DNA from 2 places in the Kribbella koreensis genome. Region 1 is predicted to be linked to the other one. Evidence: riboswitches for the same ligand, from Rfam matches in the RefSeq annotation. Region 1 holds a riboswitch; the other holds the start of a gene.
The links. Region 1 has a riboswitch for FMN ahead of ribB (3,4-dihydroxy-2-butanone-4-phosphate synthase). Riboswitches for the same ligand answer to the same signal wherever they lie in the genome.
Positions count from the first base shown of each region.

Region 2: linked by a shared signal. The riboswitch ahead of ribD (bifunctional diaminohydroxyphosphoribosylaminopyrimidine deaminase/5-amino-6-(5-phosphoribosylamino)uracil reductase RibD) and the one ahead of ribB (3,4-dihydroxy-2-butanone-4-phosphate synthase) in region 1 are both predicted to bind FMN.

Region 1 covers NZ_BAAAHK010000003.1:7,432-22,986, reverse strand. The annotation lists gene ABD116_RS04060 (DUF1918 domain-containing protein) at 1-108, opposite strand, end outside; gene ABD116_RS04055 (DUF1876 domain-containing protein) at 320-595, shown strand; gene ABD116_RS04050 (LiaF transmembrane domain-containing protein) at 691-1,389, shown strand; gene ABD116_RS04045 (ABC transporter ATP-binding protein) at 1,398-2,162, shown strand; gene ABD116_RS04040 (ABC transporter permease) at 2,168-4,585, shown strand; gene ABD116_RS04035 (esterase/lipase family protein) at 4,685-5,419, shown strand; gene ABD116_RS04030 (WS/DGAT/MGAT family O-acyltransferase) at 5,388-6,830, opposite strand; gene ABD116_RS04025 (neutral/alkaline non-lysosomal ceramidase N-terminal domain-containing protein) at 6,833-9,661, opposite strand; gene ABD116_RS04020 (hypothetical protein) at 9,658-10,068, opposite strand; gene ABD116_RS04015 (sugar-binding transcriptional regulator) at 10,351-11,331, opposite strand; gene ABD116_RS04010 (glycoside hydrolase family 140 protein) at 11,363-12,892, opposite strand; FMN riboswitch at 12,942-13,075, shown strand; gene ribB (3,4-dihydroxy-2-butanone-4-phosphate synthase) at 13,193-13,810, shown strand; gene ABD116_RS04000 (transketolase family protein) at 13,794-14,759, opposite strand; gene ABD116_RS03995 (transketolase) at 14,756-15,555, opposite strand, start outside.
Region 2 covers NZ_BAAAHK010000002.1:294,659-310,213, forward strand. The annotation lists gene ABD116_RS03590 (hypothetical protein) at 1-2,253, shown strand, start outside; gene ABD116_RS03595 (TIGR03618 family F420-dependent PPOX class oxidoreductase) at 2,284-2,685, shown strand; gene cbiE (precorrin-6y C5,15-methyltransferase (decarboxylating) subunit CbiE) at 2,678-3,880, shown strand; gene cobM (precorrin-4 C(11)-methyltransferase) at 3,963-4,706, shown strand; gene ABD116_RS03610 (cobalt-precorrin-6A reductase) at 4,788-5,507, shown strand; gene rpe (ribulose-phosphate 3-epimerase) at 5,677-6,342, shown strand; gene ABD116_RS03620 (Imm21 family immunity protein) at 6,428-6,940, shown strand; gene ABD116_RS03625 (HAD-IIA family hydrolase) at 6,998-7,789, shown strand; gene ABD116_RS03630 (polysaccharide deacetylase family protein) at 7,791-8,495, opposite strand; gene ABD116_RS03635 (amino acid ABC transporter ATP-binding protein) at 8,530-9,273, opposite strand; gene ABD116_RS03640 (amino acid ABC transporter permease) at 9,257-10,006, opposite strand; gene ABD116_RS03645 (substrate-binding periplasmic protein) at 10,006-10,875, opposite strand; gene ABD116_RS03650 (CGNR zinc finger domain-containing protein) at 11,045-11,620, opposite strand; gene ABD116_RS03655 (2-dehydropantoate 2-reductase) at 11,620-12,543, opposite strand; FMN riboswitch at 12,664-12,795, shown strand; gene ribD (bifunctional diaminohydroxyphosphoribosylaminopyrimidine deaminase/5-amino-6-(5-phosphoribosylamino)uracil reductase RibD) at 12,918-13,946, shown strand; gene ABD116_RS03665 (riboflavin synthase) at 13,950-14,558, shown strand; gene pnuC (nicotinamide riboside transporter PnuC) at 14,555-15,232, shown strand; gene ABD116_RS03675 (bifunctional 3,4-dihydroxy-2-butanone-4-phosphate synthase/GTP cyclohydrolase II) at 15,236-15,555, shown strand, end outside.

The DNA of each region.
Region 1 (15,555 bases):
CGGCGGATCGCCGGCCGGACCGTGGACCTCCAAGATCTGACCGTGCCGCCTCATCTCACTCAGATGGGTGCTCTCGACCACCACCCAGTCGCCAGGCGTTGCCTTCATCGTGCTGGTCCTTCCCGTGGGGCAAGTCGTCCTTCCAGCCAATCCCCGGTCGCCCGGCCGCTACAGGGCTCAAGGACCCGGTCGGGTGGGACTTAGGTCCCGGCCGGCGCCGGGCAGGTCCCATCGGAAGGGACCGGACGACTCTGGGCCGGCTCGCTGCGGCGGCCGACGATGACAGTGCAGAACTGTCTAGCAAGAAGGGGTGACGACGATGGTGGCGACGAAACGATGGACCGTCGAGATCTTCATCGACGAGCACGAGGACGACCGGAGCACCCACGCCGAGGCGCGGTTGCACACCGACGACGACACGCACCTGATCGGCCGGGGGACCGCCCACCGCAACCCCGGCGACCGCGAGATCGCGGAGATCGGCGACGAGGTCGCGGTGGCCCGGGCGCTGTCGAAGCTGTCGCGCGAGCTGCTCCACGCCGCGACCGGTGACATCGAGCAGATCACCAAGCACCACGTCCACCTGCACAGCTGACCGGGTGGCACTCCGGCACACGCTCCCGGGACTTTGGACCCTGCCCGGGACGCGTGGCCGGCGGAAGCGTGGAAGGTGGAGGAAAGGAGTTTGTGATGACACCGGTACGGATCTGGATCGGGCTGGTACTGCTGGCCCTTGGTGTGATCGGGATACTCCAGGCCGCCGGCGCCGGCCTGGGCGGAGTCACCGACTGGTGGCCGATCGCCGTGATCGGCCTCGGCCTGACGGCGCTGGTGACGAGGCGGCGCGCGACGGTAGGCCCACTGCTGCTCATCGCGCTGGGCTTCGTGCTGCTGGCCGACCAGCTGTCGTGGACCACCGGCAGCCTGTTCGGCCCGGCGTTGCTCGTCGTCGTCGGCCTGATCGTGCTGTTCGGTCTGACCCGCAGCAACCACAGCCCCAGCACCGGCTCGGGCAGCACCTTCGCACTGTTCGGTGGTACCCGCATGACCGACCGCTCCGAGCACCTGCAGCGCTGTGACGCCACGGCGATCGCCGGCAGCGTGACGCTCGACCTGCGCGAGTCGCGGATCGATGAGGCTGCCACGGTCGACGCCTTCGCCCTGATGGGCGGCGTGGACGTCCTCGTCCCACACGGGTGGCGGGTTGCCATCAAAGGCACCCCCATCCTCGGCGGCTTCGACGACAAGACCCACGCCGACGGCTACCTGCCACCGAACGCCCCGGTCCTGAACCTCAACGGCCTCGCGATCCTCGGCGGCGTCACCGTCGCCAACGAGCCCCGCGCCCTCGACCACCACCAAGACACCACCATCGCCCACCAGAACTGACGACCGCCATGGACCAGAGCACCAGCGTTCATCTGCGCGAGTCGTCGCCGGACCTGTCCGTCGGAACCCGGATAGATCTGGACGACGTGGTCAAGCAGTACGTCATCGGCGACACGACGGTGACCGCGCTGACGGACGTGAACCTTCATGTCGACGAGACTGCCTTCGTCGTCGTGCTGGGCCCCTCGGGAAGTGGCAAGACGACGCTGCTCAACATGATCGGGTTGCTCGACACTCCGACGGGCGGCCGGGTCGCGCTCAACGGCCGGGACATGACCGGGGCGTCGCGCGGCGCGCAGTTCGCGCTGCGGCGCCATACCGTGAGCTTCGTCTTCCAGACCTTCAACCTGTTCCCCGGACTGACCGCCCTGGAGAACGTGCAGTTCGGGGCCGAGGTCGCCGGACGCGGGTCAGCGGCCGAGGTCGCGCGGGCCGAGCTGGCCCGCGTCGGCCTGGCCGACCGGATGCGTCATTTCCCGCACCAGTTGTCGGGTGGCGAGCAGCAGCGGGTCGCGATCGCCCGGGCGCTGGCCACCGACAACCCGATCCTGCTGGCCGACGAGCCGACCGGGGAGCTCGACTTCGGCACCGGCGTACAGATCCTGGAACTTCTGCAGCAGCAGGCCGAGGCGGGCAAGACGGTTCTGGTCGTCACCCACAACCGCGAGTTGTCGCGGGTGGCGGACCGGGTGATCGAGCTGTCCAGCGGCCGCATCGTCAGCGACGGTCCACCGAGCGGCGGTAAGTGCCGCACGGCGGACCTGCACTGGTGACGGCCATGCGTGCGGGCTCTCTCCGGCTCTGGCTCACCTGGTCGTGGCGCGACCTGCGGCGCCGCTGGCTCCTGGTGACGACGCTCGCCCTGGTGATCGCCGTGGGAACCGGTGTGTACGCGGGTCTCGGTGGCACCAGCGCCTGGCGCATCGAGTCGAACGACCGCAGCTATCACAGTCTGGCGATGCATGACCTACGCGTGCAGTTGCCGGAAGGCGGGTTCGCCGCCGAGGGATCGCTGGCGCGCGCTGTCGCCGGTCTGCGGGATGCCTCCGCTGTCACCGCGGTGATCGAGCGACTGGTCACACCCACCCTCGTCGAGGTTCCAACCGGCACTGGCCCGCTACTCGTCCCCGGCGAGGTCGTGGGCATGCCGTCCGGTCAGGCCCCGGTCAATGCCTTGTACGTCGACGGCGGCCGGGGCCTTCGCTCCAACGACACCGCGGTGGCGGTGCTGGAGTCCAAGTTCGCGGCCGCGCACAACCTTCCAGCACAGGGACGCCTGTTGCTCAGCGCGGGTACATCGGTCGAGTACGTCGGAACCGGCTACACGCCGGAGTACTTCCAGGTGATCGGGCGCAGCGGCATGGTTCTGGGCGAGACGGGGTACGCCGTCGTGTTCATGCCGCGGGCCGCCGCACAGCACGCGACGGGGCACCCGGGCAAGGTGAACGATCTGGTCCTGCTGCTGCGACCGGGGAGTGACCAGCAGGCGCTGCGAGAGCAACTCGCCGCGGCGGTGGCGCCCTTCGGTGGAACCGTCACCACTCAGGCCGAGGATCCGGTCCACCGGGCGTTGTACGAGGACGCCCGCAACGACCAGACCACCTGGAACGTGTTCGCCTTCCTGATCCTGTTCGGAGCGGCGTTCGCGACCTTCAACCTGGTCAACCGGATGATCGAGGCCCAGCGCCGGGAGATCGGCATCGGCATGGCGCTCGGCGTACCGGCCCGCCGGCTCGCGGTCCGGCCGATGCTGGTCGGCGTACAGATCGCTGTCGTCGGGGTGATGGCGGGCATCGGCGTCGGCTGGCTCGTCGGCCGGGCGATGGGCAGTGTGATGGCGGACCTGCTGCCCCTGCCGGTCTGGGTGACACCGTTCCAGGCGGGCCGGTTCCTGCAGGCCGCCGTACTGGGGCTGCTCATCCCGATACTCGCTACCGTCGTTCCGATCATCCGCGCTGTCCGGATGGATCCGGTCCAAGCCATCCGGACGGGCGCGTACGGCGCGGCGCGATCAGGAGGCCGCCTGCTGTCGCTGCTGTCCAAGGCGCATCTGCCTGGACGCGCCTACCTGTCGATGTCGCTGCGCAACGTGCTCCGAGCCCCGCGGCGGACTGCGTTCACCGTGCTCGGTATCGCCGCCGCGATGACTTCGCTCGTGGCAGTACTCGGACTCCTGGACACCTTCTCCGCCGCCGGGCAGGCGAACCGGGCGGAGGTCGCGCACAGCAGTCCCGATCGGCTTGTGGTCACGCTGGACACGTACTACCCGCTGAGCTCCGACGCGATCCGCGCGGTTTCCGGGACCTCCGGCGTCACCGCGTCGGAGCCTCAACTGGCGGTCCCGGCAACCCTCACCGATGGGGGGACCGCGGTCGACGTCGTGGTCCAGGTGACCGATCTCGGCAACAAGATCTGGGCTCCGACTCTGCTTCGCGACACCGGTCGCAAGGACGGCATCGTGTTGTCGAGGAAGGCAGCGGACGACCTGGGTGTGGAGCCGGGCTCGACGGTCGGTCTGCGGCACCCGGTGAGATCGGCCGACGGCTTCCGCCTGGTCACCACCCAGGTACCGGTCCGCGCGCTGCATCCCGACCCGTGGCGCACTTTCGCCTATCTCGACACAGGTGGAGCTGAGCTCTTCGGGCTGACCGGCACCGCCAACCAGGTCACGGTGGTTCCTTCCGGGGGGAGCGATGAGCTCAGGAGCAGCCTGTTCCGGCTGCACGGCGTCGCGGCGATCGAGGCGGCGGGTGGTTTCGCCGAGGTGCTGGACAACGCGCTCGCCCAGTTCACCGGCATTCTCCGGGTGATCGAGGGCGCCACCGTCTTGCTGGCGCTGCTGATCGCGTTCAACACGGCGGGTATCAGCGCCGACGAACGGACTCGCGAACACGCCACGATGTTCGCTTTCGGCCTGCCGCCGCGGGTCGTCCTGGCGATGGCGATCGCCGAGAACGCCGTCATCGGCCTGCTCGGCACCCTCGTCGGTCTGGCCGGCGGCTACGCCGGGCTGCGGTACATCGTCTCCGGTTTCGACCAGGTGACACCAGAGCTCCTGGTCGAGCCCACCCTGTCCACCAGCACCGTGCTGCTCACGCTCGTGGTGGGCGTCTCGGTGGTTGCCCTCGCCCCGGTCCTGTCGCTGCGACGCGACCGCCGGATGAACATCCCCGCGGCCCTGCGGGTAGTGGAGTAGTCAGGCCTGGTCGCGAACTCCTCGAGGGTGCCTACACTTCGAAGGAGGAGGGCGACAAGCATGGCCGATGACCGGACCTGGGAACCGTACAGTCCATCCGTGGCGTCGCGTGGGCGAGAGGTGCTCGGGTGGCTGGCGTACCTCCAGGCGCTCGGACCACAGGTTGCGGCTGTGGACCCTCGTCGGTCGGACGAAGTACCGGTGCTGATGGTCCCCGGCTTCCTGGCCGGTGACTGGTCGCTGGTTCCGCTTGCGCGGCACCTGAGGCGCTCGGGCCATGCGACCTTCACCAGCGGCATCGTGCTGAACTGCGGTTGTACCGAGATGTTGCTCGAGTTGCTCGAACGCCGGCTGGAGCAGGTGGTCCAAGAAGCCGGCAGACCCGTCGCGCTGGTCGGGCAGAGCCGCGGTGGCACGCTCTGCCGGATGCTGGCGGTACGCCGCCCCGACCAGGTGGCGGGCCTTGTCACCTTGGCCTCACCACTGTTGCACCAACTGGCGACAACCCCGGAAATCATCACCCAGGTGAATCTGCTGGCCCGCTTGAACCTCGGTGCGTGGCCCTGGCTCGTCTCGACCGACTGCCTGTCCGGAGGCTGTGCGGATCGCACGAGTGCCCTGCTCGAGTCCGCCTGGCCAGACGGGCTGCCCTTCGTCTCGCTCTACTCACGCCAGGACGGAGTCGTCGATTGGCGCGCCTGTCTCGACCCTGCGGCGGAGCACGTCGAGGTCCGCAGTACCCACAACGGGATGGGCGCGGACCGAACCGTCCAGCGTTTGCTGTCGAGCAGGCTGAAGACCCTCACCGGACAGCCGCGCCAACCAGCACAGTGAGCTCCTCGGCCATCAAGTCGGCCAGCCGCTGGACGTCCGGAACCTGGTCACGATCCGCGACGACGCCGATGTGTATGTTCCCGCAGTAGCTCATCACGGTGATGTTGAGGCCAAGTCCGTCGGTGATGCCGGCCAGCGGCACGATCGACTCGACCTCCGCCCCGGCCAGGTACAACGGTTCCCGCGGTCCGGGCACGTTGGAGATGTTCACGTTCATCGCGGGGGTCCGGGGAGCCCAGGTGTTGAGCCGGGTCAGCAGTTGGGTGGTTCGGACGACGAGGACCGGAGGCACCATCCGGAGCGTGTCGGCCAGCGCGTCCGGAGCAGTGCTGCCGAGATCGCGCAGCGCGGTCAGCATCGCCGCCCGGGCGGCGATCAGGCGGGCGACCGGTTCGTCGACGTCGGTCGGAATGGGCACCACGACGGCGCTGAGATCGTTGCCGAAGGCGGTCGAGCGGCCGGCCCGCAACGAGACCGGTACGACTGCCGTCAGCGGCCGCCGGGGGAGTTCTTCGTGGTCCAGCAACCAGCGACGCAGCGCGCCGGCCGCGATCGCCATCACGACGTCGTTCACACTCACCTGGAACCGGTTCTTCACCGACCTCACCTGATCGAACCCGACGGTGGCGATGCCGATCCGGCGATGCGGGGAGATCTGCCGGTTGAACGATGTCCGCGGCGCCTGGACCGGGGCCCGGTGCCGGTGTTCCCGCCGGACCAGGGCGAGGCCGGCGCCGACCAGCCGGACCCCGGGCATGGTGCCGAAGACAGGCAGTTCGTCGACGCCGGACAGCATGGAGGGGATACCGGCCGCCGCCCGCAACGGCTGGCGGACGATGCCGGTGAGGCCGCGCCACAGCATCGACGGTGAGGACGGCCGCGAGGGCGGTGTGGCAGGGACCGGCGTGGTTGCCGCTGCTGGGGTGCGCGGCTGCGGTGCAGGGTCCGTGAGGGTCGCGACGATCTCCGCGCCCGCGAGGCCGTCGGCGACCGCGTGGTGGACCTTGGTCAGTACCGCAGCGCGACCGTTGGCGAGGCCCTGGATCAGGTACATCTCCCACAGTGGTCGCGAGCGGTCCAGCCGCCGGGAGAAGATCCGGGCTACCTGCTCACGCAGGATCTCGTCGTCGCCCGGCTCGGGCAGGGCGATCTCCCGCAGGTGGTACGACAAGTCACAGTCGGTCTCGGTCCAGTACGGACGGTCGAGCCCGAAAGGAACCCGGACCAGCCGCCGGCGAAACGCCGGGATCAGTGGCAGCCGCTCCTGGACGAGGTCGCGCAGACGGCCGGCCGTGAGCCGTCCGCCGGGCAACGCCGACGGATCGAAGGTGATCAGGGCTGCGGTGTGGGTGCTGACCCGGTTGTTCTCCGCGGCCAGGTACATCATGCCGAGATCGTCGACCTGCCGCATCGTCACGCCTCAGCCACGGCGCTGGTGGCGCCACGCCAGTGCCGGACGGCCTCCTCGGGCGACCCGAGCCGGTGGAAGGGATCCTCCAGCCACGACCGCAACAGTTCGGCGGACCGGGCGGCGTACAGACCGTCCGCGATCCGCTCGTCGAAGGTCCAGCGCAGCGTCAGCATCTGCCGCACCTGAACGGTCCCGGCGACGGCCACCGGGGTCGGCCGAACCTGGCCCACGACGAGGAACAGCGGGCAGTCCCCGTGCTGGTAGAGATGGTGGAAGGCCGCATCCGTCTTGAGGCTGCCCAGGTTCGAGACCACGGCCGATGCGTACAGCGGGTCCGAGCGGCTCAGCGCGCCGGGCAGCAGTCCCCGCTCGGCAAGCCAGTGGGACAAGCTGATCGCCACGTCCAGCAGGGGAGTCGGCAGGGTCAGGAACAGGTCCACCTCCTTGTCGACGTCGGCGCCATGCCCGACGCGTGCCTCCGTCACGGCGGCTTCGAGGCTGCGGATCGTGGTGGCGAGCGGTTCGTTCGGCTCGAAGCGCCGCTTGAGCATCTCCAGCGGTGCGTCGTCGGTCATCGCCTTCTTGGCGCCGAAGGACAGGTAGATGCCGTCGCGGTCGTAGTACCGGCGGCGGGCGATGAACCTGTTCAGCCGGGGGCGGTCGTGCAGCAGCTGGGCCACCTGGTGCAGTACCAGGACGAAGAGGCTCAGCGGCGGACCGCCCGCCGCGTTCCAGCGGCGGATCCAGTCCTGCGCCGCCGCGATGTCGATGTGCTGCTCGAAGTAGACCTCTGAGTCGGTACGCCGGCGCATGACGAACGGCATGATGGCCCGTTCGCCGGGGACGTCAACGCGCCGGCCGTTGCGCCGCGGCAGTCTGATCCGCACCGTCATCACCTCCTCCGCTCTCGATGGTGAACACCCGCGACGATCCCGAGTAGGGCCGAAGGACCCGGTCGTGGACCTCTCCGTGCCAGCAGATCTGGTAGTCACCGGGCTCCGCGGCAGCGGGCACGGTCCAGGTGACGACCACGAGCTGACCGCGCCGGGCGCGCCGCCACCGGAACGTGGTGGACCAGTCGCCGTCGTCGGCGACGGTGGTCCAGCTGTGGCCGTCCGACCTGCGGACCTCCAGGTAGGTGCCGTTGCGATGCAGGTCGTGGTCGGATAAGCCGCCGCGAACACCGCCGTCACGGTGTCGCCGTGGCGGTACCGGGATCGCGGTTCGACGAGCACGTCGCCGAACCGGTGACCGGGCGGCGGCTGGTCAGGCGGAATCCGCGGCCGGGCGTGCCGCTGACGGTCACTGAGATCCGGTCCGGCTGAGCCGATGCTGACCGGTTTCCCGTCCCGCATCGCCGTCGCCAGCTCGGAGACGATCTGGACCAGGGCGGGCAGGGTCCAGCGACCGAACAGGGTGCTGCCACCTTCGTACTGCTGGGTGTCGTACTCCTCCGGGGTGGTGACGTAGTGGAGATAGCCGTTGCTGTAGCCGGCGACCAGTACATCGGCGAGGTCAGCCGCCAGGATCGATGCGACCGCCCGGCGCAGGCGCAGTCCGGCGACGATCGTGACCTCGGCGGGGATACCGATCAGGACGAGCTGACCGATCCGCAGCAACTGGATCGGCGCTGCCCGCGCGACGTAGGGACCGAACAGGTTCACCGCCCGCCCGCCGACGACCATCGCCTTCGGAGCCTGGGCGTCCCGCAGCCGTGGGGAACGGGCATAGACGAGCCGGGAGAGCCGGTCCCACAAGGGATTGCCGCCTTCGCGGAAGCCGCGGAAGGCTGGACCGTCCTCGTGGCTGCCGGCCAGTGCGGAGGCGCCGCCGATCGGGTCGCCGGTCTGGTGCACCCTGCCGTCGCCGGTGAATTCCGGCCGTACCGTGACGGCGGCGAGGTCCACATAGGTGAGCCGGTGGTCGATTCCCGCTGTCAGGGTCCGGCCCCCGGCCGTCATCAGCGCGGCGGCCGCGGCGTACTGGCGGAGTCCGATGATGCGGGTGTTCTCCAGATCGTTCGCGGTCGGCCCGTGTCCGGGTCTCAGCTCCAGGTTCGGCGTCTGATCGCCGGCGTTGGTCTGGGCGAACGCGGCGACGAAGTCCGCGGACCGGCGAGCGCGGTAGTCGACGCCTTCGACCAGCCGCTCCCAGTGGTACGCGGCGTAGCCCTTGTTGTCCGCGCTGATCAGCGTGTTGGTGTTCGTCATGCTGGTGTTGTGGGTGGCGAACCAGTTGATCGCCCCGACCGGGCTGCCGTCGCGGTCGATCCGCAGCAGCGTCGTCTGTGGATCGATACCGTCGGGGAAATGGTCCCGGTCACCCACCGGGTTGTTGTCGAAGGCAACCTTGGAGCGATTGGCGCTGGCGTTCTCGAGCCGGCCGTGGGCGAGGGTCAGCACGGCCGGCGCCAGGTCGTCGTGTGCGCGGCGGACCGCTTCGGTCATGCCGTCGACGATCGCGGTGAAGGTCCTGGGCCGGAAGCCGCCGGTGTTCGAGTGGTACAGCCGATGATGGGAGTAGCCGCCCGGCCCGGAGTGCGTGTGCGTTGCGGTCACCATCGTGTTCTGCTCGGTGTAGAGACCGTCGTACTCCCGCGCCAGAGCGTGCAGCAGCGCACGGTGGATGCTGTCGAAGACCATCGGCAGGTCGTTGATCACCAACAGCACTCGCCGGCCACTCGCCGGGTGCAGCACGGCGAACGCCCGCGACCGCAGTCTCAGGTGGATGCCCTCACTGCGCTGCCAGGACTTGCCGTAGCCGAGCATGCCGACCTCCACCGGCTCACCGGTGATATCGGCGATGCCGCGACCCACGAGGTACTCGGTCATCTCAGCGAGCCTCCGTCCGCACGCACTCTGCAGCAGCATCCGTCGCCCGCGCGGCTCACGGCAGGGCCGAAGGTCCCTTCACTGGTCCTGTGAGCAGCCGAGAGCTGGATGGGGCGGGTGGTGTGTGGGTTGACTGTTGGAAGTGGCAGCAGATGCGGACGGTCGAATGCTTCCAGCCAGCCGGCGACGGGCCAGCCGATGTTGCCGTCCTGGTAGTTCGACGGGAACTGCCCGAAGCGGCTGTGAACATAGAGGTACCAGACCGTGAGAGCGATCGGTCCCGGTGCCAGTACGGCGAGCGTCCGGATCGTGCTCTGGCCGTTGAAATGCGTCGTCACGTCGTAGGTGTTCAGATGGTCGAACACCGGCGCCAGTTCGCCGCGGCGATGCAACTCCTGGGCCGGCAACGCGGCCGAACCGTGGACTGCGACAGAGCTCGACCGCCTTGAAGAGTTGGCCCGTCGCAACATCCGCCGTGTGTGATCGGTATCAGGCTTGGTCGTCCCGAGATCGCCGTTGCGCAGAAGGCGGCACAGGCCGGTATCACGCTCGAGCCGGCGAACCAGCCGCCGTACGGCAAGAGCACGGCTGAGCCCAACCCGATCCAGCCGCTGGGTTCGCCAGAACAACCGGACGGGCCGGCCGGTTACGTCGCACGGGCTCTGCTCAACGTGACGCCATGTATCGCGTCATCGGGGGGCTTCGACCAGGCGGGTTGCCATCGCCAGGTCGGTGATCAGGATGTTGACCCAGCTGCCTAGCAGGGCGGCGCGAATCGCGGAGAACTTACGGTCGCCGCCGGCGACTCCGATGCGGCGGGGTACCGCGAGCAGTTCTTTGGCGCTGACGCCGATCACCCGCTGGTCGAAGGACGAGGGGACGTGGTTCCCGTCCTCGTCGAAGAAGCGGAAGCAGACGTCGCCGACGGCGCCGAGCCGGCGTAGTTCCTCCTGGTCCCGTTCGGCGACCGCGTTGCCGCTGCGTTGCAGGAGCGGGGACGGTTCGAGACTGCCGATCCCGACCATCGCGTCGGTGAGCTGACCCCAGGTGCCCAGAACGTCGCGAACGGACTCGTCGTTCATCATCGCGCGCCGTACCGCGGATGATCCGACCAGTCCTGGTGCCGGGAGGTAGACAGGCATCGCGCCGGTCAGTTCGGCGAAGCGGGCGGTCAGGCGGGTGGCCTGCATCTGCACCGCCGGATCGCCGAGACCGCCGACGATCTGGACGACCTTGTCGACCACCGGCACGCTCTTGCGTGGCATCCGGTCGACCGCGCTGATGAGCGTCTCGCTCCAGGACGAGATCCCGATGACGTGGCCGCCGCTGAGCGTCATGTCGAGGTAGGCGGCTGCCCCCGAACCAAGAGCGGGGAGTACGTCGTCAGCCGAGCCCGCGGTGTCGACGACGACGGCGTCTCGTAGACCGTACCGGCTCTGCAGCTCGTCCTCCAGATCGCTGTGCACGCCGCTCGGCATGGTCACCACGGTGTGGACGATCCCGACCTCCACGGCCTGCTTCAGCATCCGCGACACTCGCGCCTGGGAGAGGTTCAGCTCGGTCGCGATCTTCGGCTGGCGGATGCCCTTCTCGTGGTACATCCGGGCCACCTTCGCGAGCAGCCGTAGCTCGTCCAGCCCGGGCTGACGTACTGCGCGCTTGCCGTTCACCTTGACCCCCTTCAGGCCGATCAGGATTGGACTATAGGCCAGCCAGACAGATGTACACCCGAGGTGCGCCGCCGGCGTCGGGGAGCGGATCGGCCGGTGACCGCCGCCTGCCGGTCGCAACGACCGAGCCGTCCCGGGGATCCACGATCCGGTAGCCGAGCGGGACGGTGTCGTCGAACACCGGAACCGGCCCGCCTTGGTCTCGGTAGACGATGAACAGCCGCCCCGGTACGCCGAGGGCCCGCGCCGCGATCGCCTTCGTCCAGTCGGGCGCCATGTCGGTCGTCGGCAGCCCGGCCAGGATCGTGCTGATCAGACCGACGTAGGTCGATCCCTCGAAGTCGACCGCTGCACGCCAGTCGGCTCCCGGGGCGAGGAAGTACTCCTCGTGCCCCGGCTCGGCGGGGTGGAGACGCCATTGCCAGAGGCTGCCGGCGCCGTACACGACTCCCATCGTCCCGCCCGCGCACAGGTTGCTCCAGGCTTCGTGTCCCTGCCACCAGCCGCTCGCCTTGCCGGTTCGTCCCGTGTTCTCGTACGTCGGTTCTCCGTTGGCGACGGCCTTGACCGGCAGGTTCCGCCACATGTCCGCGACCCGCTCGGGGACGTGCTCACCCTCGTGACCGGTCTGGCACCACTGGAAGTCCAGCCAGTCGGCGTCCTGATGGGCCTGCGGACGGATGTGCGGCCGGTAGTGGATGCCGGTCGGTTGCCGGTAGCAGTCCCAGGCGTGCACCTCTTCGCCACCGGCGGCGATCTGGGGCTCGTCGCCGCTGCCATCGGCGCCGACGAGGTAGATCGCCGGGCTCGCGCCGTATCTCGCGACGAGATAGCGGCAGTACCGCGCGTACTCCGCGGGTGGCACGACCGGGCCGGCCACGTCGAGACCCTTCCAGCCGAAGCCGTGGAAGACCGGCTGGAGGACCGGTACCAGGTGATGGTCGACGAGAATCCGGAGCAGCTCGTCGAGGTACTGGAAATAGCCGACCTCGAGCTCGTTCAGGTGACCGGAGCCGAGGTCGGCGAAACCGACGCCGAAACCCTCGTCCTGGGTGCGGTCGCGCGGCCCGACCGCTCGCATGTCCGGCTGCACGGTCATCAGGAGCACCGCGTTGAAGCCCTTCGCCTGCCGGTCCGCGGCATAGCTCCGGACCTGTTCGGGGGTCGCGCGCCAGGGGAGTGCCCAGGCGGTGTCGGCCACCAGGATCGCCGGCGTACCGTCCGCGTGGACGAGGCTTCGGCCACCGGCCGACATCCGCCAGAAGCCATGGGCGAGGAACGGATTGCGCTCGTCGGCGTCGGCCGTACCGATGTCCAGGCGACCGGTCTGCCCGCCCACCGCGCCGCCACTGGTCCACGACCAGCGTCCAGGCTCGGGTGCGGCGAACCGGACCCGCCAGGACTCCCCACCGTCCCAGAACGCGGGACGCCGCAGCCGGGTACCACCCTCGTGCTCGAAATCCACCCAGACCTCGGCCTCGGCGTAGGGAGCGGCGTGCCGACCCGACAGTGTGAACTCGAGCTCGCGCCAGACGACCGGGTCAGGGACTGAGATGGACATGACACTCCACGTGGTGAGCTGTGCGGATAGACTGGCGCGCAAACGTAGAACACGTGCTCTGGGGTCGGTGAAATTCCGAGCCGGCGGTGACAGTCCGCGACCCGTGCGCTCGCAAGAGCGTCCGGTTGATCTGGTGAAACTCCAGAACCGACGGTAAAAGTCCGGATGGGAAGATGCACGTGGCAGTCTGCGGGACGGTGTGCGTTGCCGACGTGACCGGGTGAGTCCACCCGTCGCGTCCGCGTTGCCGTCGCGGAGCTTGTCGTTGCCCCGGAGCGCCATGCCGAGAGGACAACGACCGTGAGTTCTGTAAAGACCAGGCTGGACACCATCCAGCGAGCCGTCGACGAGATAGCGCTCGGCCGGCCGGTGGTGGTCGTGGACGACGAGGACCGGGAGAACGAGGGCGATCTGACCTTCGCGGCCGGCCTGGCGACTCCGGAGTTGATGGCGCTGCTGGTGCGCTACACGAGCGGCTACGTCTGCGCACCGGCCGCACCCGAGATCCTCGACCGGCTCGCGTTGCCGCTGATGGTTCCGGACAACCAGGACAGCCTGCGGACGGCGTACACGGTCTCCGTCGACGCCGCCACCGGAGTCGGGACGGGCATCTCCGCCGCCGACCGGGCGCGGACGGTCCGCGTGCTGGCCGACCCGGCGGCACAGCCCACGGACCTGATCCGGCCCGGTCACATCCTGCCGCTGCGTGCGGTGCCGGGCGGCGTCCGGCAGCGACCGGGTCACACCGAGGCCACCGTCGAACTCGTCCGGCTGGCGGGGTTGCCACCGGTGGGTGTGATCGGTGAGTTGATGAACGACGACGGCACTCTGATGACCGGTCCGGACCTGCGGGCTTTCGCCGACAGGCACGACCTCGCGATGGTCTCGATCGCCGATCTGGTCAGTTTCCTGTCCTGACCAATCGGCGCGCGGCCTCCGCGATGCCCGCGGGGGACAGGCCATAGCGGTCCAGGAGATAGCCGGCCGATCCCGTCGGGGCGAACTCGGGGAAGCCGAGGATCGAGACCCGCGTCGGGTGGTGCTGGACGACGGTCTCCGCGACCGCGCCGCCGAGCCCGCCGCCGGACACGGCCTCCTCCGCGGTGACGATTCCGGCCGTCTCCCGCGCGGCCGCGACGACGGCGTCGACGTCGAGCGGCTTGACCGTGGGCATCGACAGCACTCTGGCTGAGATTCCCTCGGCGGCGAGTTGCTCGGCGGCGGCCAGGGCCCGCCACAGGATCGTCCCGTTGCTGATCAGCGTCACGTCGTTCCCGGCCCGGACGGTGATCGCCTTGCCGACCTGGAACCGGTAGTCGTCGCGGTAGATCATCGGCACGCTCATCCGGCTGACCCGGATGAAGACGGGCCCCTCGACCGCCGCGGCCCAGCGCAGCGCGGCCGCGGTCTCGATCGGATCGGCAGGGACGACGACGGTGAGATTGGCGATCGCGCGCAGCCAGGCGATGTCCTCGACCGAGTGATGCGTCGGGCCCAGCTCGCCGTAGGCCACCCCGGGGCTCATCCCGCACAGCTTGACGTTGGTGTTCGAGTACGCGACGTCCGCCTTGATCTGCTCCAGCGCCCGGGCGGTGAGGAAGCAGGAAGCAGCCGAGACGAACGGGATCCGGCCGCCGTTGGCCAGTCCGGACGCGACCCCGACCATGTCCTGTTCGGCGATGCCGACGTTGATCAGCCGATCCGGGAAGGCCTTGCGGAAACTGTTCAGCTTGCTCGAACCGACCGAGTCGTTCACCACGCCGACGATCCGGTGATCCGCGTGCGCCAGCTCGGCGAGCGTCTCGACGTAGGCGTCGCGGCAGTCGTACCGCGGCTGGTCGGCGATCGAGGTGTCGACGACGGTCATACCAACTCCCTGTCGTATCGGGGTCTGCCCACGGACTCCAGTTCGGTCAGCGCCTGCTGGAACTCGGCGCTGTCGGGGACCCGGTGGTGCCAGGCGACGTTGTTGCTCATGTACGAGATCGGATGGCCCTTGTGGGTGTGGGCGATCACGAAGGTCGGTTTGCCCGGCCGGAACGGTACGGCGGACAGCACGTCGAGCAGCTCGCCGTGGTCGTGCCCGTTGACCTCGACCACCGCGAAGCCGAACGCAGCCGCCTTGTCGGGCAGCGGATCGAGGTCGTTGGTCTCCTTGGTGGTGGCGCCCTGTTGCAGCCGGTTCCGGTCGACGATCACGGTCAGCCGGTCCAGCTGGTACTGCGAGGCGGCCATCATCGCCTCCCAGTTACTGCCCTCCTGCAACTCGCCGTCGCCGACCAGGACATAGGTACGGCGCATGGACACGTCCAGCTTGGCCGACAAGGCGTGGCCGACCGCGATCGGCAGCCCGTGGCCGAGCGGTCCGGTGTTGGCCTCGACGCCGGCGACCTTGCGCCGGTTGGGATGGCCGTTCAGCGCGGACAGCGGCTTCAGGAAGGTGGCGAGCTCCTCGACCGGGAGGAAACCGAACGCGGCCAGGGTGGTGTACAGCGCCCCGGCGACGTGCCCCTTGCTCAGGATGAACCGGTCGCGTTCGGGATCGGTGACCTGGTCCGGGCTGATCTCGAGGACGGCGCCGTACAGGGTCGCCAGGATGTCGATCGCGGAGAAGTCACCGCCGATGTGCCCGGCCCCGGCATGGTGGACCAGCTTGAGGTCCT
Region 2 (15,555 bases), on a different contig from region 1:
GGGCTGCACGCCTGCGAGAACCTGGCGCGGTGCTCGCTGCAGGCTGGCCAGTACTTCGTCATCACCCCGCAGACCGCACGGATCGCCGCGTTCCCGGTCACCGCGACGGACGGCTGCGTGCCGCAACCGGCTGATGCTTTCACGCCGGTACGGGGCACCATGACCAGCTACGCGCAGTTCGACTGTGTGCAGCTGAACGCTCCGGCGGGTGCTGTCCTGCTGCCGATCGAGCCGTCCGGTGCCGACCTGACCTCGGGAGTGGTGCTCGACGCGACCGGCGCGGAACTCTGCCTGCGCGAGCGGGACGACAATCCGTGCAAGCTGACCGGTACGGCGCCCTTCCGGGCACTGCTCACGTCCCGGGTCGGCCAGAACCCGTCCAGCTATGCCTTCACCATGCCACGGATCGACGAGACGACCGGATGCCAGGCGTTCCCGCAGGGCGACTTCACCACGCCCGGTGGCGTGTCGCTGGCGTTGCGGCCGGATCGCTTCGCGGCCTGTCTGACCATTCCGGCCGGCGCGCACAGTACGGAAGAGATCGTGCAGTTCAACCGGACCGCCGGCACCGGAACCGCGCGGATCTTCGTACTGGACAGCACCGGGCGGGAGCAGTGCGCCTCGAACCAGAGTGCGAACGAGCGGAGGTTCTGCCTGCTCGACACCGGTAGCGCCTATCAGGCCTACTTGGTCGGATCCGATGCGACGTCGACGTACCAGGCCGTGCGGCGAGACGTCACGGCCGGAGCGAAGGGGTGTGGCGCCGTCGGTTCGACCGTGGTCGGGACGACTGCTGCGAGCGGCACGACCGACCGTACGCAAGTGCGCTGCCACAAGCTCACCGGCGCGACCACCGACAAGTTCCTGATGAACACCCGGGACGCCACAGGGGACATCGGCATGACGGTGCTCGGCCCTGACGGGCAGGAGGCCTGCCGCTTCACCGGTGGCACGGGCTGCCTGGCCACCGGGTTCGCGTCGTACCAGGTGATCGTCCAGCAGGGTGGAGCCGTGGTGCCGGGGGCGGCGTACAAACTGGAGGCCTTCAAGGTCGCCACGGCGGCCGGGCCGGCGGCGGAGTGCACGAAGGTGGCCAACAGTGGTTACGGATTCGGGCCGTTCACCGGGGAGCTGACGACTGCCAGGACCGCTACCTGTACGAGCTTCCCGATGGTCGCGAACAAGCAACTGACCGGCCAGGCGGTGAATCTGGCGAGCGGCGGGCCGGAGTTGTTCGTCAGCGGCATCGGGAGCGCCAACGGCGAGAACTGCAACTCGTTCGGTGACGGTCAGGGCGGCTTCAGCTGTTACGGCTGGAGCACGCCCAGCTGGAACCAGATCATCGTGCTGAGCCTTCCGGAGGACAAGTCGACGTCGGTCAAGTACAGACTCAGCGCCGGCTGCGACATCCCGTTGTGTGGTGGGGCTGTGTTCGGGGTCAGTGGGGTGACTCCGGCGAGTGCGGCTGCAGGTACTACGGCGACGTTGACCATGACCGGGAAGTCGCTGCATCTGAAGGATGTGGTGCGGTTGACGGCTTCTGGGTTGCCGGCGGTGGCCGGCGTGGTCAAGACGGTGTCGGCTGATCGGACCAAGGCCACGGTGACGGCGAATCTGGCTGGGGCGGCTCCGGGAGTGCGGACGCTTGCTGTGGGGTCGTTTGCTGGGGAGACCGTGACGCTGGCCAAGGCGTTCACGGTTGGGCCCAAGGCATTGGCGGTTGCAGGTGCGCCGACCGTGGTGGGGCCTGTGCGGGTAGGTGCCGTGGTGCGGTCTACGCCGGGGAAGTGGGTGCCTGCGGCTACGGGGTATGCGTACCAGTGGCGGGACAACGGGGTGGCTATCCGGGGCGCCTCGGCGGCTACCTATACGCCGGTGGCGGCCATGGTCGGGCACAAGTTGAGTGTGACGGTTACTGCTTCGCGGGCCGGGTCCACAAGTGCTGCTGCTACGTCTGCCGGAGTAGTGGTGGCTGCTGGGCTGGCTCCGGTGGCGAAGGTGTTGCCTGTGCTCAAGGGGACGGTGAAGGCTGGGAAGGCGGTGACCGTGTCCGCGGGGACTTGGGCGCCGGCCTGTACGTCGTACCGGTACCAGTGGTACTCCGCTGGCAAGGCAGTTGCCAGCGGTACCAAGTCGGGTCTGGTGCTGACCGCTGCGATGGCGAAGAAGACCGTGTACGCCGCAGTCACCTGCGGGCGGACTGGGCACGCGTCGGGGCGGGCTGTCACGAAGACGTACACGGTGGCTGCCTGAACCCGCCGGGGCGGTGTCTACGATCACGGGGTGGAACTGGCGCTGAGTGAACGGTCTGGGTCGTTCGTGGACTTCTGGACCGAGCGGCATCTGTGTGTGCTCAGCACGGTGCGCTCGGACGGGACTGTGCACGCGACGCCGGTCGGGGTGACGGTGGATCTCAAGACGGGGATCGCGCGGGTGATCTGCTCGGGTGGGTCGCACAAGGCCCGGCAGGTCCGGGCGGCCGGGTCGGCTGGTGCGGCGGTCGCGGTGACCCAGTTCGAGGGCCGGCGCTGGTCGACGCTCGAGGGGCGCGCGGTGGTGAGCGACGATCCCGAGCGGGTCGCCGACGCCGTACGCCGGTACGCCGAGCGCTACCGCCAGCCGCGCGTCAACCCAACCCGGGTAGTCCTGGAGATCACCATCACCAAGGTCCTCGGCAATGCCTGACCCCCTCACCGTCGTAGGCATAGGCGCCGACGGCTGGCCCGGCCTCTCACCCACCGCCCAACAAGCCGTCACCACAGCCGAAGTCCTCCTGGGCAGCACCCGCCAACTAGCCCTCCTCCCTGCGAACGAGGGACAGGTGCGGGTGGCCTGGAGTTCGCCGTTGTCGGAGTCTTTGACTGGGTTGCTGGCTACCCATCGGGGGCGGCGGATCTGTGTGTTGGCCAGTGGGGATCCGACGTTTCATGGGATCGGGACAACGTTGACCAGGATGTTGGGGGCGGAGGCGGTGCGGGTGATTCCGCATCCGTCGAGTGTTTCGCTGGCCTGTGCTCGGTTGGGGTGGCCGCAGGATCAGGTGCAGGTGATCAGCCTGGTCGGGCATCCACTCGAACTCGTCCAGCCGCACGTCCAGCCGGGGCGACGGCTCGTCATCTTGAGTTGGGGTGCGCAGACGCCGGGTGAGGTGGCGGAGTTGCTGGTCCAGCGCGGGTACGGCGGGAGTGCGTTCACGGTGCTCGAGCAGTTGGGGTCGGGGGAGGAGCGCGTACGTAGTACCAGGGCAGACGAATGGAGTGGCGAGGTCGACGCGCTCAACGTCATCGGGGTGCTCTGCGCGGCGGACGACGGCGTGGAGTTGTTGTCGACGGCGCCGGGGTTGCCTGACTCGGCGTACGAGAGTGACGGGCAGTTGACCAAGCGCGAGGTCCGCGCGGTGACGTTGTCGCGGCTGGCGCCGGTACCGGGGCAGCTGCTGTGGGATGTCGGCGGCGGCGCGGGCAGCATCGCGATCGAGTGGCTACGGCACCACCCGAGCTGCCGCGCGGTAGCGATCGAACAAGACCCCGACCGCGCCAAACGCCTCGACCGCAACGCCGCAGCCCTCGGAGTCGCCGTCCGCACCGTCGTCGGCTCCGCGCCCGCTGTGTTGGAGAGCCTGGAGTCACCCGACGCCATCTTCGTCGGCGGCGGCGCGACCGTCCCCGGCGTCATCGAGACCTGCTGGGAGGCCCTACGCCCCGGCGGTCGCCTGGTAGTCAACGGCGTCACCCTGGAGACCGAGGCCCTGATCGCCCGCTGGTACGCCGAACGCGGCGGCGACCTGGTCCGCCTAGCCGTCCAACGAGCATCCGCCGTAGGCACCATGACCGGCTGGCGCCCCGCGATGCCCGTCACCATCTGGAGCCTCACCAAATGACCACCCACCCCCAAAGCGCCGCGCCACCCCGCACCGACCGGGGCCTGGTCACCCAGCTCCCGTCCTTCGGGAGCGTGGTCGCGTGACTGTGCACTTCATCGGGGCCGGGCCGGGTGCCGCTGACCTGATCACCGTGCGGGGGCGCGACCTGATCGCCGCCTCGCCCGTCTGCCTGTACGCCGGTGCGCTGGTCCCACTCGAGTTGCTCGACCACTGTCCGCCCGGCGCCCGCAAGGTCGACACAGCCGAGTTGAACCTCGACCAGATCATCGCCGAACTCGCCACCGCCCACGAGTCCGGCGCTGACGTAGCCCGCCTCCACTCCGGCGACCCCTCCGTCTTCAGCGCGATGGCCGAGCAGATGCGCCGGCTCGACGCGTTGGAGATCCCGTATGACGTGACGCCCGGCGTACCGGCGTACGCGGCCGCAGCCGCCTCCCTGGCCCGCGAACTGACCGTCCCCGAGGTCGGCCAAACCGTCATCCTCACCCGCATCGGCGGCCGAGCCACCGCCATGCCCCCCGGCGAAGACCTCGCAACCCTCGGCACGAGCCAGGCGACCCTCGTCCTCCACCTGGCCGTCCAGCAGATCGACCGGGTGGTCGACGAGCTGACCCCCAACTACGGCGCCGACTGCCCAGTCGCTGTGGTCGCCCGTGCCTCCCGCGACGACGAGGTGATCCTCCGCGGCACCCTCGCCGACATCGCCGCCCTGGTCCGCGCCGCCGACATCCGCCGAACCGCCGTCATCCTGGTCGGCAAGGTGCTAGCAGCAACAGCCTTCCGCGACAGCCACCTGTACTCGACCACCCGAGACCGTGCCTGATCGCCTCCTGGCGACCAAGGTGGTAACTAACTTGCACCCAGCGACCAATTGTTTCCACCTTGATGTCCAGGGCCCGCCCTCATGAAGGTACTGCTGCTCGGCGGTACCGGCGAGGCACGGCGGCTGGCGGACGTATTGGCCGCTGAGCACGACGTTGTGTCGTCGTTGGCCGGGCGCATCGGGGAGGCGCGGTTGCCGGTGGGGGAGGTTCGGCAGGGTGGGTTCGGCGGAGTGGAGGGACTTACCGCGTGGCTGGTCGAGCACGGGGTGGAGGCGGTGGTCGATGCCACGCACCCCTTCGCCGCAACGATGACTGCGCATGCGGTCGCAGCCACGAGCGCCCTCGGTCTTCCCCTGCTCGTACTACGCCGCCCCGGTTGGCGCGAGCAGCCCGGCGACATCTGGCACTGGACCCCCGACGTTGCAGCTGCCGCAGCACTCCTGCCTGCGCTCGGCCGACGAGTCTTCCTAACCATCGGCCGCCAGGGCCTGGCCGCCTTCGCCACCACAGGCCTCTGGACGCTGGCACGCTGTGTCGACCCGCCCGACCCGCTCCCCACCTGGTGCGAGCTACTGCTGGACCGCGGCCCGTACGAGCTGCCCGCCGAGCTGGACCTACTGCAGAACCACCGGATCGACGTACTGGTCACCAAGAACAGCGGTGGCGACATGACCGCTGCCAAGCTGACGGCGGCTCGCGAGCTGGGCATCCCGGTCGTACTGATCGAACGCCCACCCCTTCCACCCGGCATCGCCATGGCGGAGACGCCCGACGAAGTACGCCGCTGGCTCACCAACTGACTGGAGTCGGCGGGGCGCGGCGCCGACTGGCTGGGACGGCGGAGGCTGACTGACTGGGGACGGCGGAGCGCGGTGCGGTGGATCGCCGGCTGGCTGGAGGCGGCGGGTGGAGTGGAGGGCTGGACCGGGTGATCAGCCGTGCGGAGTACCGCCGGTAGATTGTCGTTTCATGGGAATTCAGATCGCGCCGAGCATCCTGACTGCCGACTTCGCCAGGCTGGCTGACGAGGCGGCGGCGGTGTCGAACGCCGACTGGCTGCACGTGGACGTGATGGACAACCACTTCGTCCCGAACCTGACGCTGGGACTGCCGATCGTCGAGTCGCTCGCCAAGGCCGCCGCGCAACCGCTCGACTGCCACCTGATGATCGAGGACCCCGACCGCTGGGCCCCCGGCTACGTCGAGGCCGGCGCCTCCAGCGTCACCTTCCACGCCGAGGCTTGCCGGGCCCCGATCCGCACCGCCCGCGAGATCCGCGCCAAGGGCGCCCGCGCCGCGTTGGCCCTCAAACCGGCCACCCCGATCGAGCCCTACGAGGACATCCTCGCCGAGTTCGACATGATCCTGATCATGACGGTCGAGCCCGGTTTCGGCGGCCAGAAGTTCCTCGACGTCTGCGTCCCCAAGATCCGCCGCACCCGCGACCTGATCGCCAAGCACGGCCTCGACCTCTGGATCGAGATCGACGGCGGCATCTCCACCGAAACCATCGAACGCTGCGCCGAGGCCGGCGCCGACGTCTTCGTAGCCGGCTCAGCCGTCTACAACGCCGACGACCCCAACACCATGGTCGAAAAACTCCGCACCCTGGCCGCCGACGTCACCACCCACTGAGTTGCCACCCACCGACGTGCCAGCCAGTGAGGTGCCGGCGAGCGAGGTGTTAGCAGGTGCGGGTGGCGCGGCATGGGTTGAGTCCATGGGTGGTCCGCTGATTGTTGTTCCGGTGTCCGCGCTGGACAGCTGGCACGGCTGCACCATGGAGGGGACGATGATCGGGGATGGCACGGTCGTCGATGACTACGACCGTGCCTGCCGGGTCGACGACTGGGCCGGTGTGATCGAGGTCGGCGATCACCAGGCGTTGGTACTGGGCGAGGTCTCCTACAGAACTTGCTACTTGGCCGAGCACCGCGTCTTCATCCGATGGAGCGTGGCCAGCTCAGCGGCCGAACTGTTCGAAGCTGCCGAGGCGGTGCTCGCCGACGACAGTACGCCGTGGGTGGATTGCGGCGTCTGGGAGACGGACGGCGCCGCCGTGCTGATGGATTCGGCCGAGGCAGGCGAGGATCTGGGCGTGCCGTACCCGGATGGCCTTGGCTTCCCGTCCGAGGCTCCTGTGCAGATCGAGGCAGGACGCTGGCGGATCGCCGCTGTCGAGATCAGTGCTGAGCATGTGGACGTGGGTGTGGTGCGGCTTTCGCCCGCCTGAGGGAGCCCTCGTCTACGATGCGAAGTGGTTGCCAGGTGTCTAGCGAGGAGTGCAGGGATGAGTGAGCACAAGCCGGTGGAGAGTTGGCTTACCGATATGGACGGGGTGCTTGTTCATGAGGAGCGGGCTATTCCGGGGGCCAGTGAGTTCATTGCGTCGTTGCAGGCTTCGGAGAAGAAGTTTCTGGTACTGACGAACAACTCGATCTTCACGCCGCGGGATCTGCGGGCGCGACTGCTTGCTGGGGGCATCGATGTGCCGGAGCAGGCGATCTGGACGTCGGCGTTGGCGACGGCTCAGTTCCTCGACGATCAGCGGCCTGGCGGTACGGCGTACGTGATCGGTGAAGCCGGGTTGACGACGGCCTTGCACGAGGTCGGGTATGTGCTGACCGAGCGGGCACCCGACTACGTCGTACTGGGGGAGACGCGGACGTACTCGTTCGAGGCGATCACCCGGGCGATCCGGCTGATCGCCGACGGGGCGCGCTTCATCGCGACCAACCCGGATCCGACCGGGCCGTCGACCGAGGGGCCGTTGCCGGCGACCGGATCGGTTGCCGCGCTGATCACCCGGGCGACCGGGGTCGCGCCGTACTTCGTGGGCAAGCCTAATCCGCTGATGATGCGCAGCGCCCTCAACCGGATCGAGGCGCACTCCGAGACGTCCGTGATGATCGGTGACCGGATGGACACCGACATCATCAGCGGCCTGGAAGCCGGTCTGCGCAGCATCCTCGTCCTGTCCGGCTCCACCGGCGAGCACGAGGTCGAGCGCTTCCCGTACCGCCCGACCCGCATCGTCGAGTCGATCGCCGACGTCGTACCGCTGATCGCCTCGATGTCCTGACTCAGCACGCCAACCGGAACGTGTAGCCGCGCGCCTTCAGCGTCCGCAGGATCGTCGGCAGCGCGGCGACCGTCTGGCTGCGATTCCCGCCGCCGTCGTGCAGCAGGATGACCGACCCGTTGCGTACCGACAACAGCACCCGCCGCGTGATCACCGAAGTGCCCGGCCGGGACCAGTCGCGCGGATCCACGGTCCACAATCGGATCGACTTGTGGAGCGCGGCCGCTCGTCGCCGGACGGTCGCGTTCACCCCGCCGTACGGCGGCCGCAGACACCGCGGGTTCGACCGGGTCTGCGCCCGGATGTACCGATCCGCGCTCTGGATCTGCGACCGGAAGGTTGCCGCCGACACCTTCCGCAGATCCGGATGCGAATAAGTGTGGTTCTGGACGCTGTGCCCCTGCTGATGGACCTTGCGGGTGACGGCCGGGTACTTCCGCACGTTCTGCCCCAGCTCGAAGAACGTAGCCTGCACGCCGTACCGCCGCAGAATGGCCAGCACCTGAGCCGTGTACTGCGGACTGGGCCCGTCGTCAAAGGTCAGCACCACGTACTTCGCCGCGACCGCGCCCCGCGGAGCAGCGGCCGCAGGCGCCCTGCCGGCAGCCTGGGGACGGCACCCAGCCAGCATGGCGATCAGGCCGACCGCCACCAGCAATCTGATCATCCGGCCGGCCATCCGAACCCCCAGGCGTCGACGAGTCACTCATCTCCACCATCGGCCGCCGAGCCGGATTTAGCTAGAGCACCTGCGACAGGAACTGCTGCAACCGCGGCGACTCAGCCGCCGTGAACAGCTTCTCCGGTACGCCGGACTCGACCACGACCCCGCGATCCATGAACGCCACCTGGTCCGCCACCTGCCGGGCGAACCCCATCTCATGGGTCACCACGATCATCGTCATCCCGGCGCCGGCGAGGTCGGCCATCAGCCCGAGGACACCCTTCACCAACTCCGGGTCGAGCGCCGAGGTCGCTTCGTCGAACAGCATCACCTCGGGCTTCATCGCCAGCGCCCGGGCGATCGCCACTCGTTGCTGCTGTCCACCGGAGAGGTTGCCCGGCCGCGCCGACTCCTTCTCCTTCAGCCCGACGAGCTCGAGCTGCACCCGGGCCGCCTCGACCGCCCCGTCGGTGGTCAACTTCTTGATCTTGCGCAGCGGCAGGGTGATGTTCTCCAGTACCGTCTTGTGCGGGAACAGGTTGAAGTGCTGGAACACCATCCCGATCCGCCGGCGCAACTCGTCCGGGTTGGACCGCAGTACCGACTCGCCGCCGAGCTTGATGTCGCCGGCCGCCGGTTCGAGCAGCCGGTTGGTGGCCCGCAGCAGCGTCGACTTGCCGGAGCCGGATGGCCCGATCACACAAGCCGTCTTCCCGGCCGCGACGGCGAGGTCGACGCCACGCAGTACCTTGTTGTTGCCAAAGGCAAGCTCGATCCCGGTGAGCTCCAGGCTCGCCGCGGCCTCAGCGAATGTCGGCATGGGCGAGCTCCTCGACCTCGAGATCGGCGGGACGGCCTTCGCGCAGCCGCTTGTCGAAGTAGTTGACCAGGTGGGTCAACGGCACCGTGATGATCAGGTAGAAGATTCCGGCCAGCAGCAGCGGCGACAGGTTGCCGTTGGTCGCGGCGGCGTCCTGGCCGATCCGGAACAGCTCGCGCTGACTGGCGAGCAGGCCCAGGAAGTACACGAGGCTTGATTCCTTGATCAGGGCGATGAACTGGTTCACCAGCGCAGGCAGTACCCGGCGCACGCCTTGCGGGATGACGATCAGCCACATGCCGGAGCTGTGGCTGAAGCCGAGCGCCCGCGCCGCCTCGAGTTGGCCCTTCTCGACGCTCTGGATACCGGAGCGGAAGATCTCGCCGATGTACGCCGCCGCGATCAGCGACAGCGCGAGGATGCCCAGCGGGTACGGGTTCGGCCCCCACCAGTGCCGGGTGATCGGCGACAGGCCCTGGCCGATCAGCAGGATGGTCAGGATGGCCGGCAGGCCGCGGAAGATGTCGGTGTAGATCTTCGCCGGCCAGCGCAGCCACCACTTGCGGGACAGTCCCATGACCGCCACGACCATGCCGAGCACAGTGCCCAGCACGACCGAGGCGGCCGCGAAGACGAGGGTGTTGACCAGCCCGACCTTCAGCATCTCGGGCAGGACCGCCTTCATCGACCCCCAGTCGAGGAAGGTGTCGTTCAGGGTGGACCAAACGTCCATCAGCCGGCGACAGGCGCGCTGGCCTTCGGCGCTGTGAACTTCACAGAACCGCTACCAGGCTTGAAGGTCGCCGGTACGGCGCGGCCGGGGTAGTACTGCTCGACGAGCTTGGTCCAGGTGCCGTCGGCGATGACCTCGTCGAGAGCCTTGTTGACCGCCTCGCGCAGCTTGTCGTTGCTCTTGGCAACCGCGAACGCGGTCGGCGCGGAGCTGAGCTCCTTGGCGGCCAGGACGACCACGCCGCCGCCCTGCTCCTTGGCCATCTTCTCGCCGATCTCGGCGGGGGAGATCCAGGCGTCCGCGGTACCGGCCTTCAGTTGGCCGACGGCCGCGTTGTAGTTCGGGACGCGGACAGGGTTGAGGTTCTTCTGGGTCGCATAGTCGTCCTGCACAGTGCCCTGGACGACGACCACGCGCTTGCCGTCGAGCTGGTCGAACTTCGTGATGCCGGAGCTCTTGGTGGTGTTCAGGCCGAGGTAGCCGAAGTCGTACCCATTGCTGAAGGCAACCGTCTTCTTGCGGGCCTCGGTGATCGTGATGGACGAGCTACCGAGGTCGAACTGACCGCCGTTGACCTGCGAGAGCAGGGCGGAGAAGTCGGTGCCGACGAACTCGGGCTTGAGGTTCAGCTTGGCCGCGACCGCGCTGATCAGGTCGTTGTCGAAACCGGTGAACTTGCCGTCCTTGACGTACACGTTCGGCGGCGCGTCGGTGAGCGTGCCGATCCGCAGCGTGCCCTTCTGGAGCAGGCCCAGATCGGGGCCGGAGGCATCGGACTTGTCATCACTGCCACAGGCCGCGAGCGCGACCATGAGGGTCACGGCGGTACCGATGGCGGCAAGACGGCGGAAGGCGCTGGTGGCGCGCACGGGTGTCTCCTTAGGACCAGGCGATACGGGAACGGTGGGGTTGGCCCACCGTTCGACGCTAACGCCGCCGGCGACCACCGAATTCCACCCTGACACCGGATGAGACGGGTCCGGAATGTCTAGTCCAGTCATGGTATATGTGGCGGGCGGGCTTCCTTGCAGTGGGCAACTACTGGTTGCGGAGAGTGCGCATCTTGGCGCGGGCGCCGCAGGAATTCATCGAGCACCACCGACGGCGGCGACCGCGGCTGCTGTCCACGAACAGCAGTGTGCAGGCCGGGTCTTCACACTCCCGAACCGCCTCGACCTCCGGACCCGACAGCAACTCGATCCCATCACGAGCAACAACAGCCAGTACGCCGGAAGTCGACGGCTCAGGATCCCGTCGCTGCAACGCGTTGGCCCGCACGCCGTCCGCCTGGCCCACGCCAGTCGCGAGCGCCGGGGCCGGCGTCGCGCGGGCTGCCCACTCGTTGACCAGGTCGATGTCTGCTTGGCGCAGGGCGCCTCGGTTGAGGGCTGCCAGGGTCAGCGAGTACAGGGCTTCTCGTACGGCGCGGGCGTTCATGAGATCTTCCGCCGTGGTGGAGACGGACCCCAGGCCGGCGAGCTCCACCCAGTGGGCCAGGTCCTCCGGCGTACGCATCCGCTCGAGTCTTTCCGTGGTCCGCTTGCCGAGCGTGCCGACGAAGTTGAGGGCTAGCCGTCCGCCGACGAACGGGAAGGCGAGTAGGTCGACGGGCATCAGGTCGCCAGGGTCCGCGCGCTGGTCAGCTCGTACAGGATGTCGTTGATCGGGGTCGGCGTGCCCGTCGCGCGCCCGAGCCTGACGACGGCGCCGGTCCACGCCTCCAGCTCCGAGGGCTTGCCGGAGTTGATGTCGCGCTGCAGCGAGGTGGTGCCCGCCTCGGGCAGGCTGTCGAGGAACGCGAGCGTCTTGTCGACGGCGTCACCCGGCAGTTCGACGCCGGTTGCCTTCGCGACCTGCTTGATCTCGTTCATGCTGTCGACGATCAGGTGCCGCATGCCCGGGCGACTGCGCAATACGCCGTACGGCGAATCCGCGAGTGTCGCGACCGCCCCGAACGACCCGAGCGCCAGAAACTTGCTCCAGAGCGCGACCCAGACATCATCCGGGACGACTGCAGTCAGCCCCGACTCCTCCAGTGCCTTCCGCAACCGCTCGACCCGCTCGCTCTTCTGGTTGTCCCACTCGCTGAACGTGAGCTTTCCCAGCCCACCGATGTGCCGCACCCGCCCCGGCCCATCCAGAAACGCGACCACCTCGACCGCCCCCGGAAGCACGGCCTCCCGCCCGACCACGTCCGCCACCTGCTGCGGCGCCTCGACTCCGTTCTGCGTAGTCACCACCGCGGTGTTCGGCCCGACCAGCGACCCCAACGACGCGATAGCCGCCTCGAGCTGCCACGTCTTCACCCCCAGCAACACATAGTCGACGACCCCGATCTCCCCCGGATCATCAGTCGCCACCACTGTCTCCAACGCAAAATCGCCCGCAACGCTCTCGACCGTCAGCCCGCTCTCGCGCAACGCCGCAAGATGCTCGCCGCGCGCGACAAACCGCACGTCATGCCCGGCCTGAGCCAACCGCCCCCCGAAGTACCCGCCGACCCCACCCGCACCCAGCACAGCCACCTTGATCGTCATGGCCCCGATGTTACCGGTTTAACCGGTAACCACTACAAGCCATGTCCGGTATCAGGATGTGACCCAGATCCTGGCGAGGTTTCGGGGGCGTGGCACACTCGTAGTACGAGTGAACCCACTCGCGTGCTCCGGGGTCGGTGTAATTCCGAGCCGGCGGTGATAGTCCGCGACCCGGTCGAAGCAGTATCTCGGCCGGTTGACCTGGTGGAATTCCAGGACCGACGGTGAAAGTCCGGATGGGAGGCGCACGCGGTCGGCGGGTGCGCTCCGGCGTCCGGACGTGGCTCAGGCGAGTCGTTTTCCAGGCGTCGGGTCCGCGCGTGCGCCGGTTGTCATGGCCCCGGTGTGCGTCCGTGACAACGAGGGACCCGTCAGTGAAGAACGCTTCGCCGATCGACATCGCCTGGATGCGCCGTGCCGTCGAGCTCGCCGCGCGCGGCGTCGGCAGCACCCATCCGAACCCGGTCGTCGGTTGTGTCATCACCGGCCGTGACGGTCATCCGGTCGGCGAGGGCTTCCACGCCTACCCGGGCGGTCCGCATGCGGAGGTCGAGGCGCTCCGGATGGCCGGTGATCGCGCTCGCGGCGGTACGGCGTACGTGACGCTCGAGCCGTGCAACCACACCGGCCGCACCGGGCCGTGCTCCGACGCACTCATCGCGGCCGGCATCGCCAGAGTCGTGTACGCCGTACCGGACCCGAACAAGCAGGCCGCCGGCGGCGCCGAGAAGCTCCAGGCCAAGAACATCCGCGTCGAGCAAGGCGTGCTGCAAGACGAGGCCGAGGCCGTCAACCACGTCTGGCTGCACAGCGTCCGCCAGGGCCGCCCGTTCGTCACCTGGAAGTTCGCCACCACGCTCGACGGGCGCTCCGCCGCCAAGGACCGCTCCAGCAAGTGGATCACCGGCCCGCTCGCCCGCGCCGACGTGCACAAGAAGCGCGCGGAGTGCGACGCGATCGCGGTCGGCACCCAGACCGTACTCACCGACGACCCCGAGCTGACCGTCCGCGACGAGCAGGACCGCCCGGCCGCCCGGCAGCCGCTACGCGTCGTCGTCGGCGACCGCGAGATCCCGCTCACGGCGAAGGTCCGCAACGACCGCGCCGAGACGCTCATTCTCCCCACCCACGACCCCGCCGAGGTACTCCGCCAGCTGGACGACCACCAGATCCGGCACCTCTGGCTCGAAGGCGGCCCGACCCTCGCCGCCGCGTTCCTGCGCGCCGGCTGGGTCGACCAGATCGTCGCGTACGTCGCTCCCGCGCTGCTCGGCTCCGGCTTCTCCGCCATCGGCGACCTCGGCGCGGAATCGATCGACCACCTCAAACGCTTCAACCTTGCGGACGTCACCCGCCTCGGCGACGACGTCCGCCTCACCCTGACTCCCCTGGGAGGGAAATAACCCATGTTCACCGGAATCATCGAAGAGCTCGGTACGGTCGAAGCGCTCGACCTGCTGGACGGCGACGCCGCCCGGCTGACCATCCGTGGGCCGAAGGTGACCGAGGACGCCGGCCACGGCGACTCGATCTCGGTGAACGGCTGTTGCCTCACGGTGATCGAGCACGGCGACGGCACGTTCACCGCGGACGTGATGCGCGAGACCCTGCAGCGCACCAGCCTCGGCGGCGTCGAGAAGGGCTCCCGGGTCAACCTGGAGCGCGCCGTCACCGCCCACGCCCGGCTCGGCGGACACATCGTCCAGGGGCACGTCGACGGCACCGGCACGATCGCCGGCCGCGAGCCGGCGGAGCACTGGGAGGTCGTCCGGATCGCGGCGCCCGCCGAGATCCTCAAGTACGTCGCCGAGAAGGGCTCGATCGCCGTCGACGGCGTCTCCCTCACCGTCACCGACGTGGACGACAGCACCGGCACCTTCGGGATCAGCCTGATCCCGACCACGCTCGAGCTGACCGTGCTCGGGACGAACAAGATCGGCGACACCGTCAACCTCGAGGTCGACGTGATCGCCAAATACGTAGAGCGCTTGCTAGTTGCTGGAGGCAAGGAATGAACTTCTTCGACTGGTTACTGCACTCGCAGGTCACGATCGGCGGCTCGCCGGTGCTGGTCCGCGAGATCGTCGGCAACGTGTTCGGCCTGGCCAGCGCGCTGTTCGGGATGCGCCGCCTCGTCTCGGCGTGGCCGGTAGGCATCATCGGCAACGTCTTGCTGTTCACGGTTTTCGTCGGCGGGCTGTTCGACACCCCGCAGGACAAGGACCTCTGGGGCCAGGCCGGGCGGCAGGTGTTCTTCGCGCTGGTGAGCCTCTACGGCTGGTACCGGTGGTACCAGACCCGCCACGGTGGCGCGGCGACGGGCGTGCAACCGAAGTGGGCGACCACCCGCCAGCGGATCGAGCTGCTGGGCGTGGGCGTCGTGCTCTACGCGATCGCCTACCCGGTGCTGAAGGCGCTGGGCTCGTGGGGTCCGCAGTGGGACGCATGGATCCTGACCGGGTCGATCCTGGCGACGTACGGGATGGCCCGCGGATACGTCGAGTTCTGGCTGATCTGGATCGCCGTCGACGTGGTCGGCGTACCGCTGCTCGTGCAGGCGAAGTTCTACCCGTCCGCGACGATGTACGTCGTCTACGGGCTCTTCTGTGTCCTCGGATTCGTCTCATGGTGGCGGATCCAGAATCGCGAGTCGGCTACGGCCACTCCTGAGCCAGTGACGGTGGGCTGACCGATGGGCGAGGTACTGAAGCTCGACACGATCGAGCATGCGATCGACGAGATCCGGGCCGGACGGCCGGTGATCGTGGTCGACGACGAGGACCGCGAGAACGAGGGCGACCTGATCTTCGCGGCCTCCAAGGCGACGCCGGAGCTGCTGGCGTTCCTGATCCGGTACAGCTCCGGCGTGGTCTGCGTCCCGATGGAGCCGGCTGAACTCGACCGGCTCGGCATCCCGTTGATGACGCCGCACAACCGTGAGCGGTTGCGGACGGCGTACACGATCTCGGTGGATGCCCGCGACAACATCGCCACCGGCATCTCGGCGGCCGA